Regions from separate parts of the Marinobacterium aestuariivivens genome, predicted to be linked through region 1. Evidence: riboswitches for the same ligand, from Rfam matches in the RefSeq annotation. Region 1 holds a riboswitch; each other region holds the start of a gene.
What was found. Region 1 has a riboswitch for cyclic di-GMP ahead of ACFQDL_RS14950 (diguanylate cyclase domain-containing protein). Riboswitches for the same ligand answer to the same signal wherever they lie in the genome.
Positions count from the first base shown of each region.

Region 2: linked by a shared signal. The riboswitch ahead of ACFQDL_RS31680 (hypothetical protein) and the one ahead of ACFQDL_RS14950 (diguanylate cyclase domain-containing protein) in region 1 are both predicted to bind cyclic di-GMP.
Region 3: linked by a shared signal. The riboswitch ahead of ACFQDL_RS31610 (CHASE domain-containing protein) and the one ahead of ACFQDL_RS14950 (diguanylate cyclase domain-containing protein) in region 1 are both predicted to bind cyclic di-GMP.
Region 4: linked by a shared signal. The riboswitch ahead of ACFQDL_RS03195 (dockerin type I domain-containing protein) and the one ahead of ACFQDL_RS14950 (diguanylate cyclase domain-containing protein) in region 1 are both predicted to bind cyclic di-GMP.

Region 1 is NZ_JBHSWE010000001.1:2,881,597-2,889,004, forward strand. Features, by position in the region: partial or broken gene thiC (phosphomethylpyrimidine synthase ThiC) at 1-804, shown strand, start outside; gene ACFQDL_RS14940 (ribonucleotide reductase subunit alpha) at 934-1,320, shown strand; gene ACFQDL_RS14945 (DUF3108 domain-containing protein) at 1,325-2,038, opposite strand; cyclic di-GMP riboswitch class I at 2,289-2,363, shown strand; gene ACFQDL_RS14950 (diguanylate cyclase domain-containing protein) at 2,774-3,787, shown strand; gene ACFQDL_RS14955 (Flp family type IVb pilin) at 3,960-4,172, shown strand; gene ACFQDL_RS14960 (prepilin peptidase) at 4,211-4,615, shown strand; gene ACFQDL_RS14965 (TadE/TadG family type IV pilus assembly protein) at 4,522-5,076, shown strand; gene cpaB (Flp pilus assembly protein CpaB) at 5,097-5,930, shown strand; gene ACFQDL_RS14975 (type II and III secretion system protein family protein) at 5,941-7,122, shown strand; gene ACFQDL_RS14980 (AAA family ATPase) at 7,119-7,408, shown strand, end outside.
Region 2 is NZ_JBHSWE010000002.1:191,272-198,679, forward strand. Features, by position in the region: gene ACFQDL_RS31675 (IS30 family transposase) at 413-1,360, opposite strand; cyclic di-GMP riboswitch class I at 2,166-2,249, shown strand; gene ACFQDL_RS31680 (hypothetical protein) at 2,684-3,199, shown strand; gene ACFQDL_RS31685 (hypothetical protein) at 3,315-3,773, shown strand; gene ACFQDL_RS31690 (hypothetical protein) at 3,798-4,253, shown strand; gene ACFQDL_RS31695 (hypothetical protein) at 4,253-4,603, shown strand; gene ACFQDL_RS31700 (hypothetical protein) at 4,596-7,391, shown strand.
Region 3 is NZ_JBHSWE010000002.1:164,886-172,293, forward strand. Features, by position in the region: gene ACFQDL_RS31595 (IS1/IS1595 family N-terminal zinc-binding domain-containing protein) at 1-536, shown strand, start outside; partial or broken gene ACFQDL_RS33145 (IS1595 family transposase) at 575-682, shown strand; gene ACFQDL_RS31605 (hypothetical protein) at 838-1,128, shown strand; cyclic di-GMP riboswitch class I at 1,192-1,266, shown strand; gene ACFQDL_RS31610 (CHASE domain-containing protein) at 1,658-3,133, shown strand; gene ACFQDL_RS31615 (ATP-binding protein) at 3,127-4,818, shown strand; gene ACFQDL_RS31620 (response regulator) at 4,934-7,408, shown strand, end outside.
Region 4 is NZ_JBHSWE010000001.1:617,847-625,254, forward strand. Features, by position in the region: gene ACFQDL_RS03180 (MSCRAMM family protein) at 1-123, opposite strand, end outside; gene ACFQDL_RS03185 (prealbumin-like fold domain-containing protein) at 168-842, opposite strand; gene ACFQDL_RS03190 (hypothetical protein) at 1,186-1,488, opposite strand; cyclic di-GMP riboswitch class I at 2,364-2,459, shown strand; gene ACFQDL_RS03195 (dockerin type I domain-containing protein) at 2,530-3,891, shown strand; gene ACFQDL_RS03200 (MSCRAMM family protein) at 4,044-6,005, opposite strand; gene ACFQDL_RS03205 (hypothetical protein) at 6,216-7,408, opposite strand, start outside.

The sequences.
Region 1 (7,408 bases):
CAGGAAAACTTCCTCTACACCCATTTCGAGGAGATCTGCGAGATCTGCAAGGCCTACGACGTCGCCTTCTCGCTCGGCGACGGCCTGCGCCCGGGCTCGGTCTACGACGCCAACGACGAGGCCCAGTTCGCCGAGCTGGAAACCCTCGGCGAGCTGACCAAAATTGCCTGGAAGCACGACGTCCAGGTGATGATCGAAGGCCCGGGCCATGTGCCGATGCACATGATCAAGGAGAACATGGACAAGCAGCTCGAAGAGTGCCACGAGGCACCCTTCTACACCCTGGGCCCCCTGACCACCGATATCGCGCCGGGCTACGACCACATCACCTCCGGCATCGGCGCGGCGATGATCGGCTGGTACGGCTGCGCCATGCTCTGCTACGTCACGCCGAAGGAACACCTGGGGCTGCCGAACAAGGACGACGTCAAGACCGGCATCATCACCTACAAGATCGCGGCCCATGCCGCGGACCTGGCGAAAGGGCACCCGGGGGCGCAGATACGCGACAACGCCATGTCCAAGGCGCGCTTCGAGTTCCGCTGGGAAGACCAGTTCAATATCGGCCTGGACCCGGACACCGCGCGCGCCTACCACGACGAGACGCTGCCGAAGGAATCCGCCAAGGTGGCGCACTTCTGCTCGATGTGCGGACCCAAGTTCTGCTCGATGAAGATCAGTCAGGAGGTGCGCGAGCTGGACGAGAGCCAGATCGCCGCGATCAACCTCGAGGCCGAATCGGGCATGCAGCAGAAGTCCGAGGAGTTCCGCGGCACCGGCGCCGAGATCTATCACAAGGTGTGATGGAGAGGGTGACGCGTAACGCGTAACGCGTAACGCGTCACCTCGGTGGTACCACTTCCGGGGAATAACGCCGGGCGCGGCGCTGTGGTACAACTGGGGCGCTACCACCGGATAACCCAGAGGTTCGTCATGATCGCCAGTTTTTCAGACCTGCTCGCGGCCGCCGCATCCCAGCCGGAGCCGCAGCGGCTGCTGTTTCTGTTCGCCAGCGCCGATGGGCAGGGCAAGGCAAAGGGCAAACAGCGCGGCACCCTTCAGCCGCTGATGTGTGTCGACAAGCTGCCGGCGGAGCTCGACAGCTTCCGGGCACTGGCCGATGAGGCCGACCAGATCTCCCGGGACTGGGATTTCGTCTTTATCGCCGGGCTGAATGGCGCCAACGGCCAGCCACCGTCGAGCGAGGACGCCGAGCCCCATCTCAACCAGATGGTCAACGACCTGATGGGCGGCCACAACATGGCCCGCTATGTGGTGCTGGACCGGCAGGAAAATCCGGTGATGCTGCAGGCAGGATAAGGCCTTATTGCTGCAGCCAGCTCTCGAATCCGGGGGCGATATGGATCTCGTCGAGATCGATGCGGTAGCTGGCGCCCTCATCGCTGTAACTTAGGCGGGCCAGCTGGTAACCATTGCCCGGGCTGAACCAGATGCGGGTGCTCTCGTCGGCATCCTCGTCCTCTTTCGCCAGGCGCAGGGTCTCGAGTTCCCGGCCATGCAGTTCCAGGCTGTCCGGCCCCTCCAGCCTGAATTCATAATGCTTGAGTTTGCCGCGTCGCAGAAAGCGATAGCTGAAGCGGTCCCGTTCATGGGCAAGGTCGTGCTGCATCTTCAGCTGATAGAGCAGAGGGTCCAGGGTGCCCGGTTCGAGTCCCAGATGCCTGCGTTCTCCGTTGTCGATATAGGTGGCGCTGTTGTTTTCCGGGTCGAATTGCAGCTCGTAACCCCGGGAAATGCCGAAAATCTTCTGGCGGTAGCTGTAATGCTGCGGCATCCAGTTTCCCCGGGCATCGAGACTGAAGATGCTCGACTCCTCGATCCGGGCAATGGCGCTGTCGGCCACGGAGTCGAAGCGATACTTCCGGTCGCCGATCGGGGTGAGGCTGCGTACCAGGCCCAGTTCGAAACCGCGATAGCTGGCCTCGTAACGCGCCTGCAGCAGCGGTTCTGCGGCCTGCAGGGCTGTCGAGAGCGGCAGGGCCGCCAGTATCAGCCAGGGAATAACATGCGCGCCCATCCTGTTCTCCTCCCGGTCGCTCAGTGATCGGATTCTGCCTACTGTACGGCAGTTGGATGACGCTTGGCAGCCTCTGCGTGCAGGTGAGAGCGACACTGGCGGATGCATGTCCTATATGGCTGTATCTATTCGGAGACAGTGGGTCGTTATAAGATATTTGTCTAATCGCTCGGCCCGGCGACTGCTACATTGAAGGTCGAGTACCGTGCAGACGTCAGGGTATCTGCAACAGAGCGTTACAAAGATCCTCTCTCGATAACGGCAAATCCCGAGCAATCGGGTGGCGCAAAGTCTCGGATCCGAATCGGATGGCCGGACCACCGAAAGAGAGTGAACCTTCACGAGCCTGAGGCCCGAGGATCTTTCGAACAGGGTGTTTCGAAGGGCACTTCGGGCAAGGCTGTCCCGCGTTACCGGTCCAGGTTTGCCGTCCTATCGAAACTTTCCTGCTCATGGCGTAAAAGGTTGTTCGGGTTTCCACAGGCCTCCAATCCAATTGCTGGAGGAGCCTGCAGGGAAAGACAGTCCCGGCCTTGCTGGAGAGGCGGGTGTTTGTCGGCCCATCGCGACAGGGATGTCGCACTTTTAATTTCCGTCCGGAACGCCGCTGCAGTTCGGCTGTGGCCAGCGGTTCGGAGAAGCGGTCGGGCGCAGGGATGAAGGATGGACAGGATTTGGATTCAGATTCAGGCGCTTGTCGCCGCTGTGGAAGCAGGGCTTCCCGGGACCGGTTTAATGCTGTTTCTGGTGCCGCTGTCGATCTTGCTGCTCTGGCTGATCCTGTCCACCCTGGCCTACCGCCGCCGCATGGCCGTTGCGGCCGATGCGTTGCGCCTGGCCAACCGGCGGCTGTCGATGGCGACGTCGGTCGCCGGGGTCGGCGTCTGGGAATGGCTTCCGTCGCAGGACCGGCTGATCTGGAATCCGGTCATGTATCGGCTCCACGGTCTGGCGCCCGGGACCGGGCCCAGTCTGCAGAGCTGGAAAGCACTCGTAATCCCGGAAGACGGCGGGCGGCTCGACAGCATGGTCGCGAAGCCCGGCTGCGGCGGCTGCGAAATCGAAATCAGGATCGTGCGCCCGGACGACGGCGAGGTCCGAAGCCTGAAAACAACCTGTCAGTGGCTCGAGGGCGCCACCGGCTGGCGGCTGATCGGGACCCAGGTCGATATCACCGAAGAGCAGGGTGCCAAGCGGCGGCTGTTCCGGGACGTCTATCGCGATGCGCTTACCGGACTGCAGAACAAGCGGGCACTGGATGATCATCTGGCGCAGCAGCTGACCCGCGACAACCGGCGTCAGGAGCAACAGGCGCTGTTCTTTATCGATCTCGATGGCTTCAAGGCCGTCAACGATACCTGGGGACACGATATCGGCGACCGGCTGTTGCAGGGGGCCGCGAACCGGATGCGTCTGGTTCTGCGCCATGACGATCAGGTCTATCGCCTGGGCGGGGATGAATTCGTTGTCTCGATCAGGCTGCATGGCGAACCGCCGGACGTGCTGGAGCGGATCTCGACGAAACTGATCGAAAGCCTGGCCGAGCCCTTCGATTTCGACGGTCGCTGGTGCCGTATCTCGGCCAGTCTCGGGATCGCGCGGGCGCCCCTGGATGGTGATACACCTGAAGCCCTGTTGAAAGCTGCCGATACCGCGATGTATGAAGCCAAGAAAAAGGGCAAGAACCGTTTCTGCTATTACAATGCACGTTTCAATCAAGCTTCTAAAAAAGCACTTGCTGAAAACTGATTTTTATAAAAAAGTACGTGACCGGCATATTCAATCTTTGTATGCTGTCGCAGAACGGATACGGATTTAATCCGTTCAGGCAGGCTCGAGTGATACTCCGAAACAATACTATTAACGGGGTCTCAGGCAGTCCGGGCTGATCATGGTAAGACATGAATCATGAGGGATTATTATGAGCATACTGCACATTGCTTATTCCCGTATTCGGGAACATTTCCGCCTTTTTGTCCAGGATGAAGAGGGTGCCAGTGGTATCGAGTATGCGCTGCTGGCAGCCATGGTCGGGGCTATCCTGGCGCTTTTCGTAACGCCTGTCGGTGACCAGATTCTCGCAACAATGAACGATATTCTCACAGCGATGGGAGGTACGGCCGTCACCAACTGAGGCCGTTTGTAGTGGAGCCGTTACGGCTTCTGCTTCCAGTGCTACTGCTTCAGATCGCAGTATTTGACGCCCGATACCGCCGTATCCCCAATAGCCTGCTACTGGTGCTGCTGGCGGTATCGCTGGGCTCGCTGCTGCTGATTGAAAGGAGCCTGGCGGGTGTTCAGCTGGGGTGGCAGGACATCGGACTTTCGATGTTAACGGTTCTGGCCGTTACATTGCCGGGTTACCTGAAACGGCAGCTGGGGGCCGGCGATTTAAAATTGCTTCTGGTTTGTTGCCTGGTTTTTACACCGGTGCAATTGATAACGATTATCGCTTTTTCTTTTTCAGCTCTGGTGGTGGCGGGATGGATAGGGAAATTCGGAAAAAACAAAATACCCTACTCACCTTTCTTGATGCTTTGTTCATTAATAATGCTGTGTCTGCCTCCAGCAGGTTGAGTTCTGAGCGGCAGCGAGGCAGTGCCGGTATAGAGTTCGTACTGGTGTTCCCGGTTTTCTTTATTATCTTTTATGCCATCGTTAATTACGGGTTGATCTTTTCTGCCAGTCAGATGCTGCAGTATTCGGCCGAGGAGGGGTTGCGGCGCAGCCTGTCCTTCGTCGATGAGAGCTGTTATTTCACCGAGAGCGGGTGCGAATCCGCTTCGGTACGGGCGGAAGTCGAGCAGGCGACCCGGGCAATGCTCAGTCAACTGTCTCGGAATGCGACCTCGACCAGTCTTGGCAGCCTTTTCGGCCAGTCGCTGGACGAGGCGCTGCAGATCACCGCGACCGACACCACCGGTGGTGGCTGTTGCCAGGTTCAGCTGCACTACGACTACGAAAACCACCCCTTTCTGCCGCCGTTGATGCTGCCCGTACCCGGCGAGCTCAGCAGGGTGGCGAGCCTCAACCTTTAACCCGACGGGATGGAGAGGGCATGCAAGGACGAAGCCTGAGGATCATTGCCATCGTACTGTTCGGCCTGGCGCTGGCCCTGGGGCTGTACGGCCTGAATCTGGGAACGCCGGAGCCGGCCGTGGAAGCGGCAGCGCCGGTGCCCGAGCCGCGGGAGAGCGTCTGGACCTTCCGTGTTGCGCTGCCGGGTGGTGCCGCCTTGCAGCCGGAACATCTCGAACAGGTTCAGGTGTTGCAGCGCAACGAGGCCGATGTCGAGGACGCCGTGCCCTATTACGGCCGGGTGCTGGCACGGGGCGTCAGCGCCGGCAGCCGGCTGCAGGAGACACTGCTCGAGCCGGACCGGCCGATGCTGGATGCGCTGGCGCCGGGATTCCGTGCCGTCGCCGTCCGGGTCGACGAAGTCACCGCGGTCGGCGGACACCTGCGCACCGGCGACCGGGTTGACGTGCTCTTCTATCTCAAGGCCAACCGGGAGGCCGGCAATTTCAGCAGTGCCCGGCGTCTGCTCGGCAATCTGGAGGTGCTCGCCTACGGCCCCGAGTTGATCGGCAGCAGCGAGCAGGAGCGGCAGGAGCGCGCCCGCTCGGTGGTGCTGGCGGTTCCGGCGTCCCGGACCGCCGAACTGTTGCTGGCCGAGAGCAGCGGCAGTTTGCGCCTGGCGGTCGTCGGCCAGCGCGAACCCTCGGTGCCGGAACAGGAGGCGGCCGTTGCGGCTCATGCCACCGCGCTGAGAACCCTGATCGTCGGCCCGGAAAAACCGCCTCCGCCGCCGAGACGCCTGGCTCTGCCGGCACGCCCGAAGGTCGAGCTCTACCTTGGTGAAGAGAAGAAACTGGTCAGTACAGGGTATTGAGGGAGAGCCGATGTTGTTGCGAATTCTGATGCTAATGCTGACCCTGGCTGTCCCGACGGCGCTACAGGCCCAGGAGCGCAATCTGCTGGTGGGCAGTCAAACGACGCTGGCAGTACCGGCCGGCATCGAGCGGGTTGCGGTAGGGACACCGGAGGTGGCCGGCGTTCAGGTACTGTCGAGCCGACAGCTGCTGGTCACCGGCAAGGCGGCTGGGGAAACCAGCCTGCAGGTCTGGCTGCGGGGGCGGCCGGCGCCGATCGACTATCAACTCAACGTCTATCCGCCCGACGTTTCGCCGGACAGCATTCAGGTCCAGACCGATATCAAGGTGGTGGAGGTCAGCAGGCAGGCGCTGAAGTCCGCCGGCTTCTTCTTCGGCAAGAACACGGGCAATACGACGCTGGCGATCGGCGGGTCGGCGCTCAGCGGCGTCGAATCTAACGATAACGGCGGCTTCACCCTGACCAGCGGATCGGGTTTCCTGGCGGACAGCGGGGCTTTCGGCATTATCGCCGGCGATGCCAGCCGGGGCCTGCTCGGCACGGTCAGTGCGCTGAGCAGCAACGGCTTTGCCTATACCCTTGCGGAGCCGAGCCTGGTGTCGATGTCCGGCCAGCCGGCGTTCTTTCTGGCCGGTGGCGAGTTCCCCTTCCCCAAGAGCTCCGACGATGGCGAAATCAGTGTCGACTTCAAGGAGTTCGGCATCCGGCTGCAACTGACGCCGACGGTACTGGCCGACCAGCGCATTCTGCTCAAGGTGGCGCCGGAGGTCAGCGAACTGAACTTTATCGACGGCCTGCAGGCGGCCGGTGTGGCGGTGCCGGCACTGCAGGTGCGGCGCACCGACACCACGGTACAGTTGGGTACCGGCGAGAGTCTGATCATCAGCGGACTGGTCAGCCACAGCACGATGAAAAGCGCAGACCGTCTGCCGTTTCTCGGCGATATTCCGGTCCTCGGCGCCTTTTTCCGTTCGACCCGGCTCGATCGCAGTGACAAGGAACTGCTGATGATCGTGACGCCGCACCTGGTCCGACCGCTGGCCCGCGATGCCGAGCTGCCGCCCCTGCCCGGCGAGATCTATCGCCACTACCAGCCGAGTTTTGCGCGGCTGCTGTTTCTCGATCCGGCGCCCGGCACGCCGGGAACCCTGCCGCCGGGCATGGGCTTTTCCGGGGAGGCGAGGCCATGAGAATGCTCGCCTATGCCAGCGACAGCGACTCGCGTGGCACCATCGACGCCCGGATTCCCGAGGGCATTGACCTGCACTGGCTCGCGCAACCCGAAGAGCTTTCGTCACAGGAGAATGCCCGGGGGCTCGTGCTGTTCAGCCGGCGCTGGCCGGACCCGGCCATCGAACGCCTGCTGAAGCTCTTCACGCCCAGGCCCGTGGTGCTGATCGACATGACCGACGAAGGCCACTGGCACAATGTCGAGCAACCCGCGGGCGTTCGTCTGACGGATCTGAACGAGTTGGA
Region 2 (7,408 bases), on a different contig from region 1:
GGAGCAAACCGCCACCCCATTTTACCTATTTACAAGGTAACCATTCAGCTGATTTGATTTTAAAAAGTTTTCGGCATTATCTCCCGGCACCTCCATGAAGGCCGGCAAACGCCCCTTCGAACAGCGACGTTAATGCCTCACCGCCTTGGAGGTGACATAGCACGGGCGACCATCAACGGCTACTGGGTATCACCATGCGTGGCGACCGATACGTCCGATCATGGTGCATGGCGCTCGAGCTGTGGTCAGCCACGCGGAAAGGAAAACGGATTCCCTGAGCCATTGGTTCAACCGTCTGGCGGCGACGCGCAGCTTCAACAAAACGACCGTAGCACTGGCGAGCAAGGTGGTCAGGATCGCCTCAGTCATATTGGAGCTAGGCGCGAATTCAACTCCGAAGTGCGACACCCGCCTATGCGGCCTGAAGGTATTCTTGGAATACCACTTCAGGCTGCCTGAACCCGAGGCATTTGCGAGGCCTCAGGTTTAACTGTTTCTCCGCCTGCCGGACATCTTCGTCAGTGATCGTCCGCAGATCCGTACCCTTCGGGATGTACTGGCGCAGCAGGCCGTTAAAGTTCTCGTTCAGCCCTCGCTCCCATGACGAGTACGGATGGGCAAAGTAGACCCCCGTGTTCAGCGCCTCGGCGATGGCCTTGTGCTCAACGAACTCGGAGCCGTTATCCGCCGTGATCGTATGCACGTGTGCCGCATAGGGCTTGAGCATATCGATAATGGCATCCCGCACATCGGTGGCCCGTTTGGCTTCCACCTTGCGCACCAGATACATCCGGCTCTTGCGCTCTGCCAGGGTGACCAGGGCACCGCTCCCGTGCTTGCCCAAGACCGTATCGACTTCCCAGTCACCGAAGCGCTCCCGCGTGTCCACAATTGCCGGTCGCTCATCGATAGATCGAGGCTCCGGAATGACCGAGCGCTTGCTGTTGCTACCTCTGCGATACCGTTTATGGCCTTGGCGCAACGCCTTGTAAAGCTTGCCGCCACGTGCCTTGTCCGCCGTCACATGGCGGTAGATCCACTCGTGACTCACCGACATGCCGATACGTTTGCCGACGCCACTGATCTGTTCCGGGCTCCACCGCCAGGACAGCGTCAGTTCCACGTACATGACGGTCTGCTCTGGCACCCTGTACTTGCTTGCTCCGACCCGACGTGCGCAGGCTCTGGCATGCGCCTCCTCGGGCTGATACACCCCGTTATGACTGTTACGCTTCATCTCCCGGTAGACCGTGGAGCGATGGACGTCTACTACTGTGGCGATCGCTGCTGGCGAACATCCCTGCGCAAGGAGAGCCGATATCTGGTATCGTTTCCCCTCGGTCAACTGCTGATAGCTCATGGTGATACTGCTGCTTTCTTTGGCGAGATGAAGCGTACCACCTTCGGCAGTTGACCACCTCTCGCCGCTCAACCATGAGTGTCGCACTTATTATCTGAATTCCCGGGTGAACATTACCAATCGCGGGCGACGGCATAACCACACGGCTTGGCAACACAATAACGTCAGAAACAGGGGTTGTGTGTTAACCCACCCTGGGTTGCGAAAACAAAAGACTCTCGATGACAACACAGATCAGACCGGAATACTGAAAACTTGCTTCACCCAAATTTCTTCGAGAAAGATATTAACCTGGAGGGTTAATACATGAAGCAGGGATGCTTCATCATTGGCCGCAGGCCAATGCGAATCCCATAAAACCAGCGCGTCCGCGCACTTGCGCCTGTTTTTGTGGGGTGACAGGCAAAAAGGTAGAACCTATTTGCCTGCCAGGTTAATAACTTGATGAGGACGGTATGCGCGACTACTCCTCAAGGCCAAAAGCAGAAGCGTTGCTTCGAGAACAGGTCGGATATATGGCAGCAACCTGTCCCTGAAATCGAGATCTGACGACTTGCAAACGGGGAGGAGGCCATGTATGGATCGGGCAACTACCCCCTGCAACGAACTCAGGTAGTAGCGGCACGCTGCCTGATGCCACTTGGATGGAAACGGAAAAACCGGCATTTCAAGCAACTGTATTTATATTGCGACAGTGCTCTGTTATGCCAAATTCATCTAAGGACTTGTTAATTGGGTGCTATAGTGATTGTAAGCGCCGGGCAAGCGTGCCCGGTTTCAGAAGCGCAATCTCACAAAGATCCTCTCTCGACAAAGGCAAAACCCGAGTAATCGGGTGACGCAAAGCCACGGATCCGAATCGGTAAAATCGGATGGCCGGGTTACCGAAAGAGAGTGAACCTTCACGAGCCTGAGGCCCGAGGATCTTTCAAACAACTGTTTGGAGGTGTTGTGGACACAGGCTTGTTCTTTGAGTATCAATCGATACCGATAAGTCTCATTCAGTAGCTATCCTTGAATGCTGGAGATGATTGATTCAGCAAGTGGCAGCTATCTACGACCTTAATGTCGGGTGCGGTTAAACATCAGTCCGAAAGGGTGCAGGATTGTCCGTTGTCTTGCGGGCAAAGGGCAAACTGTTGTTCGTGAATTTGATTGCGTCTTAAGGGAGGTTTTTGCCATTAACGTCGTCCTTAATGGATGATGATTTGCCGATTATCTGTGCAGTAAGTCCGTCTTTGTGAAGTATTCGGGCTAAAAAGTGGCGTCTGGTTTTTAAAAAAATCGGATACCAAATCCTGAGTAGAAATGAGGAACTCTACCATGAAACTGAACAAATTTGCTTTTCTCCGTCGAGGCGTTGTATCGGCATTGGCCGTTGCGCTTGGCTTGACGTTCATTCCCAGTGCCTTTGCCGGCACGACCGCCACCCAGACCGTGACCTACGAGGTTCAGGCGATCAACGAGATTGGGGTCAGTGGCAATCCCGGCGCCCTGATCGTCAACGCCGCCACGGCGGGTTCCGCACCCGACGCGGTCACCGACACGTCCACCACCTGGGCGGTGACCACCAACGAGAGCACGAAGAAAATCACCGCCGCCATCAACACTGCTATGCCCAGCGGCCTGACGCTGACGGTAAACCTGGGTGCACCCACGGGGGCCACCTCCGCAGGAGCCGTGACCCTGGGCACCTCAGCCGCCGACGTGGTGACCAGCATCAGCACACTCAACGAGTCGAGCCTCGGGGTCACCTACCAGCTCTCTGCTACCTCGGCGGCGGGCGTCGTGGCCTCCGCCAACAAGACGGTCACCTTTACCATTGCCGACAGTATTTAAACGGTGACCAGCGGGCGGCTGTTCAAGCTGCCCGCCATTCCGCCCCGGGGCCTTCCGGGGCTAAACCCCAACTTCTTAGCCAGAACCCCAGGGTCCGGCCTTTCAGGAGCAGGATATGCGTTTAATCGGAGCGCTGCTGCTCATCACCTGTTCACTCTCACCGGCACAGGCGGCTGATGTCAGCGTGGTCGGCAATTGGTCCGAATTGATCGACAGCAACGATCTGACCGCAGGTGCAGGCAGCGACCTGCGCTCGCCAATCGAGAGCGGTTCCGCCCTGGCGACTGTTGACATCAGTGCCACCGGTGGCAGCAGCTGGGCTGTGAAGGTCTCGAAGAGCGATATCAATTGGCCGACGGGGGTCAGCATCGCCGTGCGGCGGACCTCGGACGGTACCGGGGCCGGTACCATCTCGGGCGGCACCGGCTACCTCATAGTGACCGGGACCGAGCAGACGCTCTTCAGTGGTTCCGGGGATCGCAGCGGCATTCAACTACAGCTCAAGACCGAGAACCTGTCGATTGGCGATGCGCCTGACACCTACGGTGCCACCTTAACCTATCGCGTCGAGTGATCGAGTCCTAAGGAGGACAGTGCCATGTACAAGTGTTTCATTAGCCTGGTCATGCTGGGCCTGTGCATGATGCCGGTACGCCTTTATGCCGGTATCACGATCGAAGGGACCCTAACCCATGAAAGGGTCGTTCAACCCGGCGACAGCTTCCGGGGAACGATCGCCATTCGCAATACCGGCGAGCGCGCGGCGGAAGTCAAGGTCTATCGGACCGATTACAGCTTTGCGGCCGACGGGCGCAACGATTATGGCCCTCCTGGCCGTCTTGTTCGCTCGAATGCTGACTGGCTGCACCTTGGCCGGGAGCACATTACCATTGCGTCCCGTAGCGTGGTGAATCTGAACTATGAAATGAGGGTGGCCGACGATGAAGCGCTGAACGGCACCTACTGGAGCATGGTGATGGTGGAGCCTGTCTCGGCGAGAGAGTCGACGCTCGCCCCCGGAAGGGCGAGGCTCGCGCCCAGCTTACGCCAGTAATGCGCTATGGCATCCAAATGGTGACCCATATTGGTGACAGCGGCAGCCGGGAGCTTGCTTTTGCCAATGCGCAACTCGTGAAAGCCAAAGGGCAGCGTCTATTCAAGCTGGATGTCCAGAATACCGGGGAGCGCTGGGTGAGGCCGCAGCTCTGGTTGGAACTGTTCGACCACAATGGCCAGCCGGTCGGGAAGTTCGGTGGGGAACAGAAACGTATCTATCCAGCCACCTCGGTGCGTTTCCAGTCCGATCTAAGCAAGGTTCCGGCCGGGCGCTACCGAATGCTCATCGTGGCCGACGGCGGCGGCAATGACCTTTTCGGTTCGCAGATAGACCTCAAGCTTGAGTGAAGCCATGAACGGGGTGTTCCCTGTCACCGGCAGACTGTTTTCAGTCCTGTGGCGGCTGCGTCTGGCGTGGCTCCTGCTGACGTTGCTGTTCCCGGTGCTGGCACATGCCCAGGCGCTCGGCCTCAAGGTCAGACCGGCGGACCGGGAAATAATCAGCGAAGCGCCGCGCCAGATTGTCACCGTTGCCTTCCAGGTGCATAACGGCACCGGCCGCGACGGCCAATTCGAGGCGCAGCCCGCGTTGCCGCCAGGGTGGCGGCTGATCACCCCGGAGTATCCTTTCGACCTAGCGGACGGCGAGACGCAGCTGCGTTTTATCAGTTTTTTTATTCCCGAAAATACCCGGGCCGGCGACTATGCCTTCACGTATAGCGTGAATAACAGGCAGCAGCCGGCCATAAGCGACACCTACAGCCTGCCGGTGCGGGTGCTGTCCCGCCTGAAATTCGACGCAAGTCCATTGGAGGTGCCCGGCTTCGTGATCGCCGGTGAATCCTATGGGATCAGTTTCCTGGTTCGCAACAGGGGCAACGTCGCAGTGACCTTGGGCTACGAGATTGGCAGCAGCCTCGGCCACCGCCTCAATCCCGAAACCGGCACTCTGACCCTGGAACCCTCCGAGTCGAAACCGGTGCGGGTGCGGGTCGAGAGCACTGGAGTCTCCGAGCTGACGCTGGATCTACTGAACTTCACCGCCTGGACCACCGACAAGACTATCACAGCCGATGCCACCGTCAGTGTCAGGCTGCTGCCCCGTATCACGGGGACCGAGCAGCGCTACAACAGCATCCGGTCCCTGTTCAGCCTGAAGGCAGTGACGGAGGAGAGGGGCGACAGGCGTCGTTCGGGCTGGCAGGCCGAGATGAGCGGAGGCGGCGCCATCGACGAAGCTGGCGAGAAACGTATCGATTACCTTCTACGAGGACCAGATCTGAGAAATGAATCGGTCCTCGGCACCCTGGACGAATATCGCTTCGAATACAGGGATCCGCGTCTGGGGCTGTCGCTGGGCGACCGGGTCTATGCACTCTCCCCGTTGTCCGAGCGCGGCCGCTATGGGCGTGGCGCCGAGATAAGCTATCGCACCGATCGGTGGCAGTTGGTGTCCTATAGCATGGCGGACAGGTTCAACGGCGATCCCAGCACGCAAAACGCCGTCAGGGCAGGGTATGCGTTCAATCCCGGCAAGCGGATGGACATCCATTTCCTTGACAAAGAGGGGGAAAACCCGGGTGATATCTGGAGCCTGCGCAGCCGAATGGAATGGCGTCCCGGTCGCGCCACGGACTTGGAGGTTGCTCAGAGCCGCGCGGACTCGGAACGCGGCGGGGCCTACCGGGGCCGTATTGATGACAGCAGTCACCCCTTCCGCTACCAACTGACGCTGCTGCACGCCGACCCCGAATACCGGGGCTATTACCGGGATCAGGAGTTTGCCTTTTTCGGTTTCGATTATCCGCTTGACGACAAGTGGTCGTTGAATGGGACCTATCGGTTCCAGCGCGACAATCTGAATGTCGATCCAGAGCGGGTGGCCCCGGTCGAACGGCAAGCGATACTGGGTGCCGACTATCGCCTGTCCTCGCAGACCAGGATCGGCATCGACTATCGCCAGTTTGTGAAACATGACCGGCGCCCGGAGCCGGAATTCGATGCTGGCAATGACGCCCTGGGCCTGACGGTCAGTCGTCGGCTCGAAGCACTGAGCCTGCTGGGTGTCGCCCGATGGGGCGAAACCGAAGACAAACTGAATCGAGAGCGTTTCGGTACCGCACTGTACCTCGCGTCCGTCCACTGGCAGGCGACACTCCGGCAATCCTACAACGCCTACCTGTTCTACGACGACAACGCCCATACGCTGGAGCGTCAGTCCGTGCAAAAGACGCTGGGGCTCGGCGCCAATTACCGCCTCTCCGCCGCCAGTACGCTGAACCTGAATATTCAGGGTGATCTCGGTGCCGACGAAAAACCGTACACCCTCAACGCCCTGTTAGAACACCGGTGGTCGAACGGCCATCAGACCTCGCTTGTGGCACGACACTCGACGGGCGATGAGAAGCAGACCGCGCTCATGTTGACCTACAGGGTGCCTTTCGGCCTGCCGGTGAGCCGGAAGCGAAACGTGGCGACGCTGCGCGGCCGCGTCCTTGATGCCGAGACTGGAACCGGGCTCGAAAACGTCGTGCTCAATCTCGGCGGCTTGATCGCCGTTAGCGACTCCGAGGGACGATTCAGTTTCCCCTCGGTCAAGACCGGTCGTTACCATTTGTCCCTGGACCGGCCGGGGGCTTCGGTAGACAAGGTGTCGGTGGAAAAACTGCCCAAAGAGATCGAGATCCGTCAGGGCGACGATAACCGCACCGAGATAGCATTGATTCGCGGTGCGACCCTGAGCGGGCAGATCAGGGTCTACGATCTGCCCGACTCCGTACTGCCCACCCAAACCTATATAAAGGTAGGCGCCACCGACCGCCCGGACGACAGTCCCGACCCGCCACAGCGACCGCTCAAGCGCGCCAATGTCCTGGCCGATACGCTGGTGACCTTCATCAATGGCGAGCACACCATCAAGCGCCTGACCGACCAAGACGGCCGCTTCCGCATCGCTGGTGTGCCGCCGGGCAGATGGGTGATCACCATGGACGAAAATAACTTGCCGGTAAATACGATACCCGAACAAAGGCAACAGATCCTGATCGTCGAGCCTGGAGAGGAGGCGAATATCGACTTCAAGGTTATACCGGAAGTCCGAAAAATTAAGATGTTGGAGCCACTGAAGGAAATTTGAGATGCGTTGGTTTGAGT
Region 3 (7,408 bases), on a different contig from region 1:
TCAAAGGCATACAACGCTACCGGTGCCGCAGTTGCCAGAAAACCTTTACCGCTCTCACGGGGACGCCGCTGGCGCACCTGCACAAGCGCGAGTTGCGGATGGAGTATGCGCAGTCGATGCTCAACTCCGAAGTGCTGCGTACCGCCGCAGCCCGCTGTCAGGTCCATTTGACGACCTCATTCCGCTGGCGCCACCGCTTTCTGAAACTGGCGGACTTCCTCAATGCCGACACACTCAACGACATCGTCGAGGCTGGTCAGACCCTGTTCCGCGAATCCTTCAAGGGAAAATGTAAGATCAGCCAGCGCACCGCGCGCAAACGCGGCAATGCCGGTAAAAAGGAGGCAAAGTGGGTGCCGGTACTGGTGGCGCGTGACCGCAGTGCCGGCGAAGCCGACTTTGTGCTCGACCACTTCACGCTGAAAAATGTCGAACAGCACCGGCTCCCACGATTGAGCCCGGATATGGTGCTCTGTACCGACGGTCAGCTGACCTTTGAGGCCTGGCCGCCAAGCATCACCTCGCGCGTCAGGTGATCAATGCCAGCGCCGGCGAACACCTGAAGGCACCTGCCTTTCACATCCAGGGCGTGAACAACTATCACCAGCGCCTCAAAGGCTGGATCCAGCGTTTCCATGGGGTCGCCACCAAATATCTACCGCATTATCTGGGCTGGTACCGCTGGTTTGATCAGCATCGAGCGAAACTGAACCAACCGTTTGATTTTATGGCAGATTTAATCACGATTGAAAATCGTCGAAATATATCCCGAACATAGCCCAGTACGGGCATAAACTGAAGCTGGCGAGCGGTCGAAGCGGGTTGGTACTGGACGCTGTGATCGAAGAGGGCAACTCGACCGACAGTGATCGCTTTATTCCGCTACTGGAACAACTGATCGATATCTACGCCTGTGCTTCCCAGGCAAGTGGCCGCAGACTGCGGCTACGCCAGCAAAGACAATGTGCAGCAGGCCAAAGACAAAAGCGTAAAGGATTTGTCCTTTCTCAAAAAGAAGAGGCTGAAGGTCGAGCAGGTGACGAAGATGGAGGCATATGTGTATCCATAAAGAGACGGTTGTTTTTTATAAAGAATCCATCTAATAGCACCAATGTCATCCTGCTATAGTGGTGGCTGAGTGGTACCGGCCAGCCATGTCCGGTATCTGCGGTACCATGTCTAAAGATCCTCTCTCGATAAAGGCAAAGCCCGAGTAATCGGGTGACGCAAAGTCTCGGATCCGAATCGGATGGCCGGACTACCGAAAGAGAGTGAACCTTCACGAGCCAAGGCCCGAGGATCTTTCGAACAGGGGGTTCGAAGGCATTGCGGACCAAAGCGGGTCTGTCCTAGCTGGGTTTCGACTGATACCTCGCTGCCTTTTAAAGCCATCCTGTTGAATGCTGGAGATAGTCGGACCTGCATGTTTCGCTGGGCACATGCTGGTGCAGAATGCCGTCGTTGGGAGACCTGTCGGAACAGACAGGCCGGCCTTGCCGGCTGCCAGTTGGGCGTCTGACGGGGCGGTCTGCTCAAGTTAACGCTACTGGGGTAATGCACGTCAACGGAACCCTTGGCGTACGATCCGAGGTCTGCGGCCACCCCGGGATGGGCGGCGGCGGGATGGCTCGGTCGCGCCCTCAGCAGGAGCAAAGCTATGGGTGTGTCGCAGCAATTCAATTTTTTAACCACTTTCTCCCCCGTATTGCGAAACAGGTCGACGCTGCTCAGGTCAGGCAGAGGCGCGCTGCTGACATTTCTGCCGCTGCTTCTGCTGACGGTATGGCTCTGGTGGAATGCGCTGTCGGATGTGACGCAATCTGCTCGCGAACGCTTCGAATTCAGAGTCAGCGAAGCCCAATTTGCCATTGAGCAACGCCTGTTGGCATACGAACAGGTCCTTCGCGGCGGTGTCGGCCTGTTCGCAGCCAGCGATCAAGTCACCCGGGATGAATGGCGCACTTATGTACGTAATCTCGATGTCGACACTAATTACCCCGGTATTCAAGGGTTTGGCTTCTCGAAGCGGGTCCTGCCGAGTCAGCGCGAGGCCCATATACAGTCTGTTCGCGCCGATGGTTTTCTGGACTATACGCTGTGGCCCGGTGAGGAACGCAGCGAATACACCGCCATCGTCTATCTTGAACCCTTTGACTGGCGCAACCAGCGGGCCTTCGGCTATGACATGTTCTCGGAGCCGGTGCGTCACGAGGCCATGGTGCGCGCTCGTGATACTGCTCTCCCGGCCATGTCGGGCCGGGTGACCCTGGTTCAGGAAACGGGGCAGGCTGTCCAGCACGGTTTTCTGATGTATCTTCCGGTCTATCCGAAGGGCGTGGTACCGGAGACGGTCGAGGCGCGCCGCGCCGCTCTGGTCGGCTATGTCTACAGTCCATTTCGAATGAGCGACCTGATGCGTGGCATTCTTGGGCGAAATGAGCTGCCCGACATACACCTTCAGGTATTCGATGGTGCTGAAATGTCCCCAGGTAATCTGATGTACGACAGCTTGGGTGAGGCAGGTGGGCACCAAAACGCTGCTTTCTCCAACAGCAAACAGTATGAAATCAATGGTCATAGCTGGACGTTACAGTTCAGCTCGCTACCGGCGTTCGATGCCACTATCGAGCAGCAAAGACCCCGCTTGTTGCTGATCAGCGGTCTGCTGGTCAGCGTGCTGTTTGCGGCAGTGGTATGGGCCTTGTCGCTGAATCGCCGGCATGCGCGGGATCTGGTCGCTACCAACAGCGGTCTGCAGGCCGAAATCGCCGAGCGTAAAAAGTTGTCGATGGAACTGGAGCGCGCCAAGAACGATGCCGAGGCGGCGAATCGGGCCAAGAGCGAGTTTCTGGCCAATGTCAGCCACGAGTTGCGCACCCCGCTTACGTTGATCCTGGCACCGCTGGAATCGCTGCTTGCCAGCGCAATGCAACAGCCGCACTGGCAGGCCCCGCTGGAGCGTATTCAGCGTAATGCGCTGCTGTTGTTGAACCGGGTTAGCGAGATACTCGATTTCGCCAAAGCCGAGTCCGGGAAATTCGAACTCTGCGAGGAATGGGTGGATCTCGGGACCTGGCTGGCGCCGTTGGCCGAAGACGCTGCCGTGGCAGCTGAGCGTAAGGGGGCATGCTGACCTTCGACCCCGACCCGGCCCTGGGTCGCGTTTGTATCGACAGCGGGCATTTCGAGAAAATTGCGATGAACCTTGTCAGCAATGCTCTGAAGTTCACGCCAGAGAAGGGTTCGATCCGGCTGGAATTGCGGCTGCTGGACGACAACTGGTTCGAGTTCGCGGTGGCCGACACCGGGCCGGGTATCGCCAAGGATCAGCAGGCGCGGCTGTTCCATCGTTTTCATCAGGTAAACGCCGCTTCTACCCGGCGGCATGGGGGGACGGGTATTGGACTGGCGCTGGTAAAGGAATTGACAGAATTGATGGGCGGCGAGGTCGGTTTGACGAGCGACCTGGGACAAGGCTCGCGCTTTTTCGTGCGGTTACCGCGCGGCACAGACCGCATTGTTCAACAATCGGACACGTCAAACGGTCATTCCGTACCTGATTATGCGACTCAAGACACCATGCTGCGACTGGCCCGGTTCCAGGAGGGCGGGCTGGAGGCACCCGCATTCTCCGGTACCCCCAAACAACGTCTGTCTGACCAGGCGGCGGTGGTCCTGGTCGTCGATGATACGCCGGATATGCGCGATTTTATTGCCGAAATGCTGGCCGGCGACTTCGAGGTATTGACGGCCAATGACGGTTTGCAGGCCTGGCAGCTACTCCAGCATCATCGCGTTGACATCGTGGTATCGGACGTCATGATGCCCGAGCTTGACGGTCTCGGCCTGACGAACTGTATCAAGGCCTCCACAACACTCGCCCACCTGCCTGTCATTCTGGTGACCGCACGCGGCGGCGCAGAGGCCAGTGTCTCAGGGTTGGAGTCCGGTGCTGACGACTATATCGCCAAGCCCTTCTCGCCCCAAGAACTGCAGGCGCGGGTGCACTCGGCCTTGCGGATGGCGCAAGTTCAAGCCCAGTTGCGTGAAAAATCCCGCGAAGCCGGTATGGCCATGCTGGCTACCGGCATACTGCACAATCTGGGTAATGCCTTGAATGGCGTAACAGTATCGTCCGGTCTCATTCAGGACCGGCTCCGCGATTCCAAGGCGACTAAGCTCCACAAAACTGTCCAGTTGCTACAACAGCATGTCGACGATCTGCCTGGCTTCCTCGCCAAAGATCCGGCAGGCAGGATGTTGCCCGACTACCTTGGCGAATTGAGTCGGCTGCTGGAGACCGAGCAGGCAGAACTGCTGAGCGAAGTGGCAGCGCTGAGAGGATGCACCGAATATGCGGCAGAAGTGGTGGCGGCTCATCAGCGCTTCGCTACGGCAGGTGGCGTTCAGGAGATGTTGTCCGCCAGGAGTCTGATGGACACCGCGCTCAAACTAGGACTGGCGGCATTTGATATAGAAGGTATTCAAATCGAACGACGCTACTACGACACGGATGACGTAGCGGCGGACAGACATAAGGTGCTGCAGATCCTCATCAACTTGCTGGTCAATGCCTGTCAGGCGCTGTTGGTGTCGGAGCATCCTGACAAGCGGATAATGGTTCGTACAGTACTGGAACAGGACGCTGTGGTATTCGAGGTGAGTGATAACGGTATTGGCATTGATTCGACTGCCCTGCAGCAACTGTTTGACCAAGGCTATACCACCAAAGGGGGGGCCATGGCTTTGGTCTGCATCTCAGTGCGACCTGGGCCCAAGAGATGCGCGGCTCTTTGCAATGCCATAGCGATGGCGTAGGCCTGGGGGCAACCTTCAGACTGGCGCTACCGATAGGTTCACCGACAACGTCTCGCGGCCAGGTGGCGGAGACAGGGCTGGAATGTCAGGAGCCTTGAGCGCGGAGGAAAAGGTTGTGGGAATCGAAAACGTAAGTGTTGACCAAAGTGGGCTAAACAGCCCACTGTCCGGAGAAAATCATTCTGGCAGTGCCAAACTGCCGCGAATTCTGGTAATCGACGACAACCTAACCGTCCTGGAGGCCTTTCATAAGATCCTTGCTGGCCATACCGACGCCAAGGGCGCATCGACAAGGCTGGAAGTGCTTGAGGAAACACTCTTTGGTTCGAGTGAGTCGGCGCGTATCGAGCTACCCAGGTTTGACGTAGATCTCGTGCAAAGGGGCGAGGACGGTCTGCAATCTGTGATAGAGGCTTGCGCCGATGCCAAGCCCTACGCCGTCGCCTTTGTCGATATGAGGATGCCCGGCGGCTGGGATGGTCTCATGACGATCGAAGAGCTGTGGCGCGTCGACCCGAACATCCAGATCGTTATCTGCACCGCCCATGCAGACTATTCTTGGGACCAAATTATCCACCGGCTGGGCCGTTCGGATCGTCTTCTCATTCTGCGCAAACCCTTCGAGCGAATTGAAGTGCTGCAGCTAGCCTGTGCGCTGGCCGACAAATGGTGCTTGCTGCGCGAAAATCAGGTTCGAATGGACCTGCTGGAACGTCGGGTGGAGGCGCGTACTGCTGAACTGAAGCGCCAACAATTGCTGGATCAACAGTTATTGGAAAATCTGGCTGAAGGGGTAATCGCCTGCGATACCTCAGGGCAATTAACGCTGCTGAACAAAACCGTCCGACAATGGCACGGACTTGAACAATATCCACCGGAACGTGATGTCCGAGTTGACCTCTACGAGGCGGACGGTGTAAAGCCTCTTGAGCCGCACCGCACCCCACTTGCTCGAGCGCTTTGCGGCGAGACGTTCCGCAGTATTGAAATCAATATCCTCGCGAAAGACCAGCCGCGCCGCTTGGTGCTCGCGAGCGGCGGCCCCGTTCTGGATGCAGAGGGTCGAACGCAGGGGGCTGTTGTCACGCTGCACGATGTCACCGAGCGAGAGCGGGTTGTACAGGAGCTGAAGGATACTTCGGAACGGCTGAGTGTCGCGAACTGCCGGATCGTGCGCGAACGAGAAAGGCTCGCCGAGAGAGTGGAGGAACGCACCGCGGAACTGAGCAAAGCCAACCAAGAGTTGGCTTTGGCGAAGCAGGAAGCCGATCAGGCCAATCGAGCGAAGTCTGCGTTTCTCGCGACAATGAGTCACGAAATCCGCACGCCGATGAACGGGGTCATCGGGATGCTCGAAGTGCTGGCCCGGAGCGAGTTGAATACTGAGCAACTCGACACGATCAGTACGATTCGCGATTCCGCTTTTTCATTGCTGGGGATCATCGACGACGTGCTCGACTTCTCAAAGATCGAGGCGGGGCAGTTGCAGCTGGAGCGCGTTGAGGTCGTAATACCGAGCCTGTTTGAAGGAGTTATCAGTTCCCTGGCTCCGCTTGCGAAGGACAAGAATGTCGACCTGTCCCTGTTTATCGACCCCGCCGTTCCCGAACGGCAGTGGTCCGATCCGACCCGATTGCGGCAGATACTGGTCAATCTGGTCGGTAATGCCATTAAATTCAGCAGCGGACGCGATGATACCCGGGGCCTGGTGCTGGTAAGTGTCAGAGCGGGTACTGATCCCCTAAAGCAGATGGAGATAACCGTCACCGATAATGGTATCGGAATGAGCGAAACGACACAGGAAAACCTTTTCAGGTACTTCAGCCAGGCCGAGGCCTCGACGACACGCCGTTTCGGGGGCTCCGGGTTGGGGCTCGCCATCTGTAACCGCCTAATCGATATCATGCAGGGTTCCATCAGCGTTGACAGTCGATTGGGGGAGGGAACGCGCTTCACTGTTTCATTATCGGTCGAGAGTGTTGCCGATGGAGTCGGCACGCGGTATGAGGACCTGACGGGCCTCGACGTCATATTGGTCTCGAAGAATGAGCCCGACGCCGAGGGTATTGTCGTATACCTTGAACAGGCCGGAGCCTCTGTCGAGCGAGTGACTGATCGGGTAGAGGCGGTGAAGCGCGCTGCGGAGCAACCCGTTCACGTCGTTATACATTGTATGGGTCATCACGTCACCACACCGGATCAACTGGAGAGCGACTTTGCGCAGAGGCCGGACCTTCTTCATCTGGTGATAACACGCCGTCGGCGCAAACCTAAAGTAGCTGAACTGGACAGGGTTGCTTTTCTGGAGACCATGGCATTACGTCGAGCGGCTTTGGTACGCGCCGTGGCCGCCTTGACGGGCAGGGCCTCGCCGGAAGTGGACTATGGCGAGCGGATGGACAATTTGTTCAACAGCGAGGGCGAAATCCAATCTATTTCGGAGGCGCGGGCGTTGGGCCGACTCATCCTGATCGCCGAGGATGATGTGATCAACCAGAAAGTTATCCTGAAACAGCTGGAGCTTTTGGGTTACAGAGGGGAAATTGCCCAAGACGGGCAGGAAGCGTTGCAACTTTGGTGTCAAGGAGAC
Region 4 (7,408 bases), 2.3 Mb from region 1:
GGAAGCGCCGATATAGCCATCAGGAACCGTGGTTTCACTGACCGTATAGCTGATCTCGGCCAGCGACGCATCTTTCAGCGGCAAGTCATCCGCACAGTGATATCCACTGGTCCCCTCGATCATCGTAACAGGCTGCGTGGGCACGTCGGCATCATCGGGATCGGCATCTATGATCTTGAATACTGCACCGGACAGCGCCGCTCCGTCCTGATCGACTTTTTCACCAGGACAGACCCAAGCCGACGGTCGATAAAGTCCACCGTCAGTATGGGAATCGCGGGGCCGACCGTGAAGCACTCGGGATCGGCCGGAAGATAGTGATCCGGATGGTCCGTTTCAACCGCACAGTAATCACCCTCGAATATCAAGGTAAAGGAGCATTCACCGTTTGCAGCCGTCGTACAGGTCAATGGCGCATTATCACTGTCCAGAACGGCAGTGTCTCCAGCGTCAAACTCGCCTTTAGGCGCATTGTCCTTGTAAAGCGTAAACTCGGCTCCCGGCAGCAGCTCACCCGCATCATCCTTTTTCCTGATCTTTACCCCGGCACAATTACTGACAGTCATAGCCAATGGCGGGATAAAGTCCTTGAGGGCGGCATTGAAGGAATCGGATGAACGGCTTTTCAAATAGGCGCTGCCAAAAGTGACGCATTCCCCGGCCCCCACCACCTTGGTCAGGTTAATCGAAGCCTCCCCGAAGGTACGGGCACTTAGCCCCATTCCCTCATCGAGGCCATCTGCCTCTCCGTGTGGAATTGCAACCTTGTTGATGGATCCGGTGGCAAGGCCTTCGCTGGAAAGATTGGTGCGAGCCCCCCAACAGGGGTAACTTTTCAGCACCTCGCACACCTGACTGGCTGGAACACCACCGGAGCTTTCCTCGGTTTCCCAAAAAGAGATGAACAGTTCCGGTCGGGTTCCCCGTTTGCCAGGTCGTACTGGATCAGCATGTCCTTCGCCGTGCGTACCGGTGTTACGCCGTTAGCCGAAAGCACATCCGACTGGTTGAATTCGAAATCCATATTCGTGGTGCCCGAAGGGTCCTGTACCCGTGTCCAGAACATATGGATAAAGGTGTCCGTAAGGCCTTCTTCGGTAAAGATACCGAACTTCTTCAGATCGCTTTTGTTGGGCGGAACGCCCCCGCAACGACGGTCGGTATCGGGTCGTCTTCATCGGTACCCTATCCAAAAGCGGTATCGTCATTTTTATTCCCGATAATGATATTCTCGTCAGGCTTCCAGTCCACACCACTGGTAAGCGCTCCGCTGGCATCAGCCCAGTCGATCATGTCCAGGTCATCCAGTCTGATATTCGCGCCGGGCTCTTCGTCACCGGGCATGCCCGGATCCTCGATCTCGAAATCGCTACCATCAAGGCTGACCAGAGGGTGGGTCGCCCACGCAGGCAGCGCGAATAACCCAAGGCTCAGGAAAGCACCGCACAGGTACGCTCTCAGTGCTTGCCGATTGTTGTGCAAATGCATCGTATTCCCCTCCCGAATTCACCTGAAAAATCTATGTATGTGCCATCAAAAAAAGGCCTGGGTACCTGGCTCCTGTAGTGCACTCTCCTGCCTGTCATCGCGATTCCCCTCGTTGTCCAGCCCGTAGTCACCTCAACCGTTTGTCTCAGGACCTGCTCGATGTCTCCAGCAATACAAACTGTCGGAGGTCCCTGTCGGGGACTGAATGCTGGATCTCGACAGAACGCCTGAGGTTGACAGGCATGCAAGCAACGCCTGGACCAACTCCATAAGCGACTGACCCATAAGGAATTTATTTGAAAAAAAGGAAGCCGGGAAGAAACTGTTAACCTATTGATACAGGCTGATTCTGAAGTGACACTAAATAGATGATTTACATAAAGGAAACACTAGGGGGGTAAACTGTCACTAATTTGATACAGTTATCTGAATGTATCGGCTTGACATTGCCAGGATACTGTCCATATTCCTTGCACAGTCGATAATCCGGCTCCCGCGTCCAGATCATCAACAGAAAACGGACTGGCTTCTGTTCAAGAACTGTATCGTAAAGTTAACGATATATTTGTAATAAACTATAGCCGTCTCCTTTTGGCAACAACTTGTTAGCGCTCTGTTCACATAAGTAACAGAAGCCTCTTGCCATATTCCACTTCTGTATAAATGACATCCAGATTGACATGTTATAGTTCGTTTACAGTCAACAGGACATAGCGTTTGTGTTGAACAGAAACTGGTCCAATTATGAAACAGTGACCAGCGGACCTCCGAATACGGAGCCGAACAGGGAAATTGGTGACAGCCGTCGCTAAAGCATCTGGATGCAATACGCGGATTACGGTCCGCTACACAGATTGTTAACAGACAAGATCCTCTCCCGACAAAGGCAAAGCCCGAGCAACTGGGTGGCGCAAAGTTACGGGTCCTCGAGCACGCTCACGGGCGTATCCGAGGATCGCCGGACCGCCGAAGGAGAGTTACCCTCATCACGGACAGGCCGCTAGAGGATCTTTGCTGAATTTTAATTTCAGGAGAGACCCAATGCGCCTATCCAGGCTTCTGCTCGCGCAGCCAAGGGCTACCAGACCCGATGCTTCCCGTCACTGCTTCAACACCACTTCAGGCTGCAACGATGCGAACCTGAAAAGCCGTTTCGTCAATGTCAAGCGCGACCGTCAGCGCCCGCTCGGCACGGCCTTGGCCATAGCGGCCGCCACACTGATGCTCGGCAACCCGGCACTCGCGGGCAAACCCACCACCAAGGGCGGGGGTTCCGGTAAAGACAGTACGGCAACATCGACCTATTCGCCGCTCGCACTGACGGTCGAAGACTACTACTTCCGCTACGGCCCCCGGGAGGACAACTGCCTGGGCGAGGACGACGAACTGGCCTGGAAAGCGATCGGCGGATTAAAGCCAGGTGAAAGCTTTACTTTTACACCGCAATATCCCGGCTGTGTGAATCATGCGGCTGCCGTCACCGTTAATCTGTCATGGGACGGATCTGAACTCGCACTTTCAAGCGTGGTGCCCGATCAGGACATGTATAGCGCAGACCCGAGCCAGAAAGGAAAAGAGATCATTGCCGCCTCAAATGCCGGCATGGCGCAGCTATGCATGTTTCCGAGATACAACTCCGGCGACGCGCTCTATACAGTTAAGGTAACAAACGTTGGCAGTACCACTGCGACCAATATCGTACTTGACGGTCGTAGCGATAACGACTGGGCAATCAATTTCTACAATCGCTGCATGAATGCCGATGCCGACAGCGATGGCTGGAATGACAGCCTGGAACACTCCATGGCTACGCTGCTGTATTCGGTCGGCTATGTTGATGGCGTTTACCAGCCCTACATCCTGTGGGGCAGCAACTACCTCAAAGCAAGGGTCGACAACAGTGCTGCCGACGACGAAATCGACAGCTCTCCGGTTGACTTCAACGACGACGGAGTTGTAAACAATCTCGATGTCGAAGAGATCGGCTGGTATATCGGTGAAGGCAACGGCATCCCCCAGAGTCAGATCAGCCCGAACCCCAGCGATCCCGGCTATCTCTGGACCAACTCCCGGGAATGGCGTCGGTATGACGTGGATGGCGATGGTTATGTCGGCCAGTCCGATATCGATATCGTCTCGTCGCTGGTTGGGCGCGCTTTGCCAATGACCGAGGATATCATTGCGCCAACAGGACGGGTAATGGAACCGGAAGGCGGCAGCATAGCCAAAGGCTCCTACTATCAGATAAAGGGCCATGTCTGGGACAACGCCGCTGTGACAAAGGTCGAGTACCTTGTGGATGGCCGGATTCAGTGCACTGCCACCGATCCGGTTCCCAGCTTCGGCTTTACATCACCCTTTCATTACTGCTGGTGGGATGTCCCCAAGCGGGGGGCTCTATGAACTTGCGATCAGAGTCTATGATGCGGCGGGAAATATGACAACCAGTGAGGGCCTCCTCGTCTCGGCCAACTGAGAAGTAACTGATATACAGATAGGAAAGGGCGGGATCATGATCCCGCCCTTTTCATTACAGACGACCGGTAAGAATGCGCTTACGGGTCAACTACAATGGTGCAGGTATAGGTCGCCTGCGTCTCGAAGTTGAGCTCGCTGGAAGCCTGGCTGTCACCATCGAACAGATCGACTTCAGCGATAACAGTACCGACACCCTCGCCAGTACAGGTCACAGTCGCTTTGGTTGCACCATGGCCATCCATCGGCAAGGATTCATAGCTGATGGTGAATTTTCCGAGCGGAGTATTGTGGAAGCTTACTGTCTCCTCATTCCCACTTCCACAAACCGCATCGTTATCAATCTCGACGTTCTTCGCAGACTCACCTTCGTAGCCCACTGGCGTCACTTCGTCAACGCTAAAGATTTCGCCGAACTCCAGTTCATCCAAACAGGCTTCGCCATTGGCATCGGTCACTACAGAGCCGACAACACCCTCCGCATTAGAGATGTTAAAGGTCACACCCGGGTGCGGTACCGGGTTCAATTCGGAATTGATATCCTTGGTCGTTTTGGTGATTTTGATCGCCCCGGGCTTGCGCTCGTTCACGAAAATCAGATCGACATCGGCGTCGTCAATCGGTTCGACAGTGCGGTTAGCACAGGTATCGAATTCCGCAGAAGTCTCTGCGTCCGATGCACCGAAGTAACCTGGGGGTATCATAGTTTCACTCACCGTGTAGCTGATTACAGTACCTAATGCGTCTCTGATTGGCAGACCATCGACACAGTGGAAACCTGTCGGAGCTTCCGTCAGCGTTACCGGCAACGTTGGAACATCGTCATCAGCAGGATTGGCGGCGATAACCTTGAACTCAGCGCCGTCAAGTGCAGCCCCATCCTCATCTGCTTTTTTCACCAAAATGGAGCCCAGTTGCCTGTCCGTGAACATTAAGGTCAGCACCGGCACCGATGGATCGACCTCGAAACATTGGGGATCAGCCGGAATATGGTTGGCTGGTACCCCTGTTTCGTCCAGGCAATAGAGGCCGGCGAGAATATCATTGATTTGGCACTCGCCATCCAAGGGTATACCCGTAGTACAGGCCACAGGATCACCGCCCCCGTCCAGAACCACGGAGTCTTCTTCACCAAAGGTTCCGACCGGTTCGTTATCCTGATACAACGTAAAGGTTGCACCGTTCAACAAACTACCATTATCGTCTTTCTTGACGACTTTGACGGCTGCACAGTTTGTAATACTGGTCGCTACAGGTGGTATAAAGTCCTTCAACGCCGCGGTAAAGGAGTCGGACGAGCGGCTTTTCAGATAGACACTACCGAAGGTAATACATTCTTCAGCGCCGACAATTCCGGTCAGGTTGAACTGTGCTTCACCAAAGGTACGTTCATCAAATCCCATTCCTTCATCAAGACCACCTGCATCGGCATTCGAGATCGGGTCGTTATTGATAGAACCTGCAGCCAAGTTCGCATCTGACAAGTTTTGCTTGATCCCCCAGCACGGAAACTTGTTGGTCGCTTCACAAACACTCGCTGCCGAAGCGCCGCCGGCACTGGCCTGAGTTATCCACTCGGACAAGAACAGTTCAGGATTGGTCCCCCCGTTTGCCAAGTCGTACTGAAGCAGTAGATCGCCCGCAGTGCGTATCGGCGTCACATTGTTGGCTGAAGGTGAACTGGACTGGTTGAACTCGAAGTCCATGTTCGTGGTACCGCTCGGATCTTGCACTCGGGTCCAGAAGACATTGACAAAGGTGTCGCCATCCTCTTCAACATAAACCCCGAATTTTTTCAGATCGCTCTTGTTCGGGGGAACGCCCCCTGCGACAACAGAAGGCGGTTCGGTATCTTCAGAAGTCCCCTGACCGAAGGCGCTGTCGTCGGTCTTGTTGCCGATGGTGATATCCATGTCATCGACGACGATACGGCCAGGGGTGGGATCACCATCCATCTCGGCCCAGTCAATATTCCCGGCATCATCTGTGACTATATTCGCGCCAGGATCTGCTGGATTAGTAGAGTCTTCAATCTCGAACATACTGCCTGGCAACGTAGCCAAAGGGTGCGCCGCCCAGACGGCCATCGATACCGTGCAGAGGCCAATCAGGACTCCGAACAGATATCGCGTCAATATACTCGCGCTTCTATGTTGGTTCATTTTGAGTGCCCTCCCTAAGTTCATTTGGGCAATAACGGTTAGCCTCGCTACAATTAGCTGTGGCATCAACAGATGTATTACTAAAATTTCCTACCATTGCTCCCCCTCGTTATAAGAAGACCAGACCGTATCGAAGGCCTGTTCTAGGGCCTGTCGAGCTGCCGGGCTTTCCGTTTCCGACAGCAACGTATCAATTAACTCCAAACGCGGCACCATCTGTTCATCACTCAACTGCGGCCTTGCGTAGCGCACGCCGAACAAGACCTGGTCACCACCGGGCCCGAAAGAGATAAATTTGTTAACTGAATGAATGGCGGTTGGGGTTGAGCTTTGGTATCTATTCGGCATATCCGCATTTGGATTGTTAAGTTGAACCTGATAGGTTCCGGCGATCATCCAGGCGATCTCGCGCCAGAGCGCATCGGGAACCTGGTTCTGACGCACAGTATCCAGCAATGCAGCCTGGGCCTCGGGCTGATCAGCGGACTGTGCCAGCATCTGCAGCGCGAATCGGGCGCCCAGATTTGTCCGGGGAGAGTCTTGGGCCAGACGATACCTCAGACTGGAAAGGCCTGTGCCGCCGGGCAGGCTAGCTAGAGTGACAGCCGCATACTGCCCCCACCACATCTCCGGCAGCTGTTCGAGCTCCGGTACCAGGCTGGCATCCCCATACTCCTGTAGGATTTTAAATAAAGGTGCAATATCGCGCCCCTTGGCCCCTTGCGTAGCTGCCTGCGAAAGCGCTTCCCGAGCCGACAAGACGATATCCCGTTGGTACAGCCCGGGCGCGTGATCCTCCAGATAACGGCCAAGCGTCTCGATTTCGACAGGGCTGTGGATGGCCCGCAGCTCTTCGAACCAGATAGCCTCCGCAGCGGAGTCGTCGATTCGGCTCAGAATATCGAAAAGAGCCAAACGCAACGTGGCATAACCAAGCTCCTCGTCCAGCCCATTGGAAGTGAAATCGATATCAGAGGCAGTTCTCAGAAAATGACGGATAGCCGGTATGGCACCATGGCCCTGCTCGAAAAGAGCGCTAAAATCGCGCTGAATATTGGCAATATCAGACGGCAGGATGCTCCAGTCCGGCCTTTGCCGAAATTGCTCCAGCCGCTCGATCGCATTCTCTGCCTCTGAACTGCCATACTCGGAGCGGGTGCCAGGTTTGGCAGGGTCCGATGGCGATCTGTTTTCGTTACCTTCCCTAAGTGCAATCTTGGCGGCCATGCGTGCTCTCAGGTCCGAGCGGGTACTCTGCACTCGCGACTCCAGCTGAGACTCCA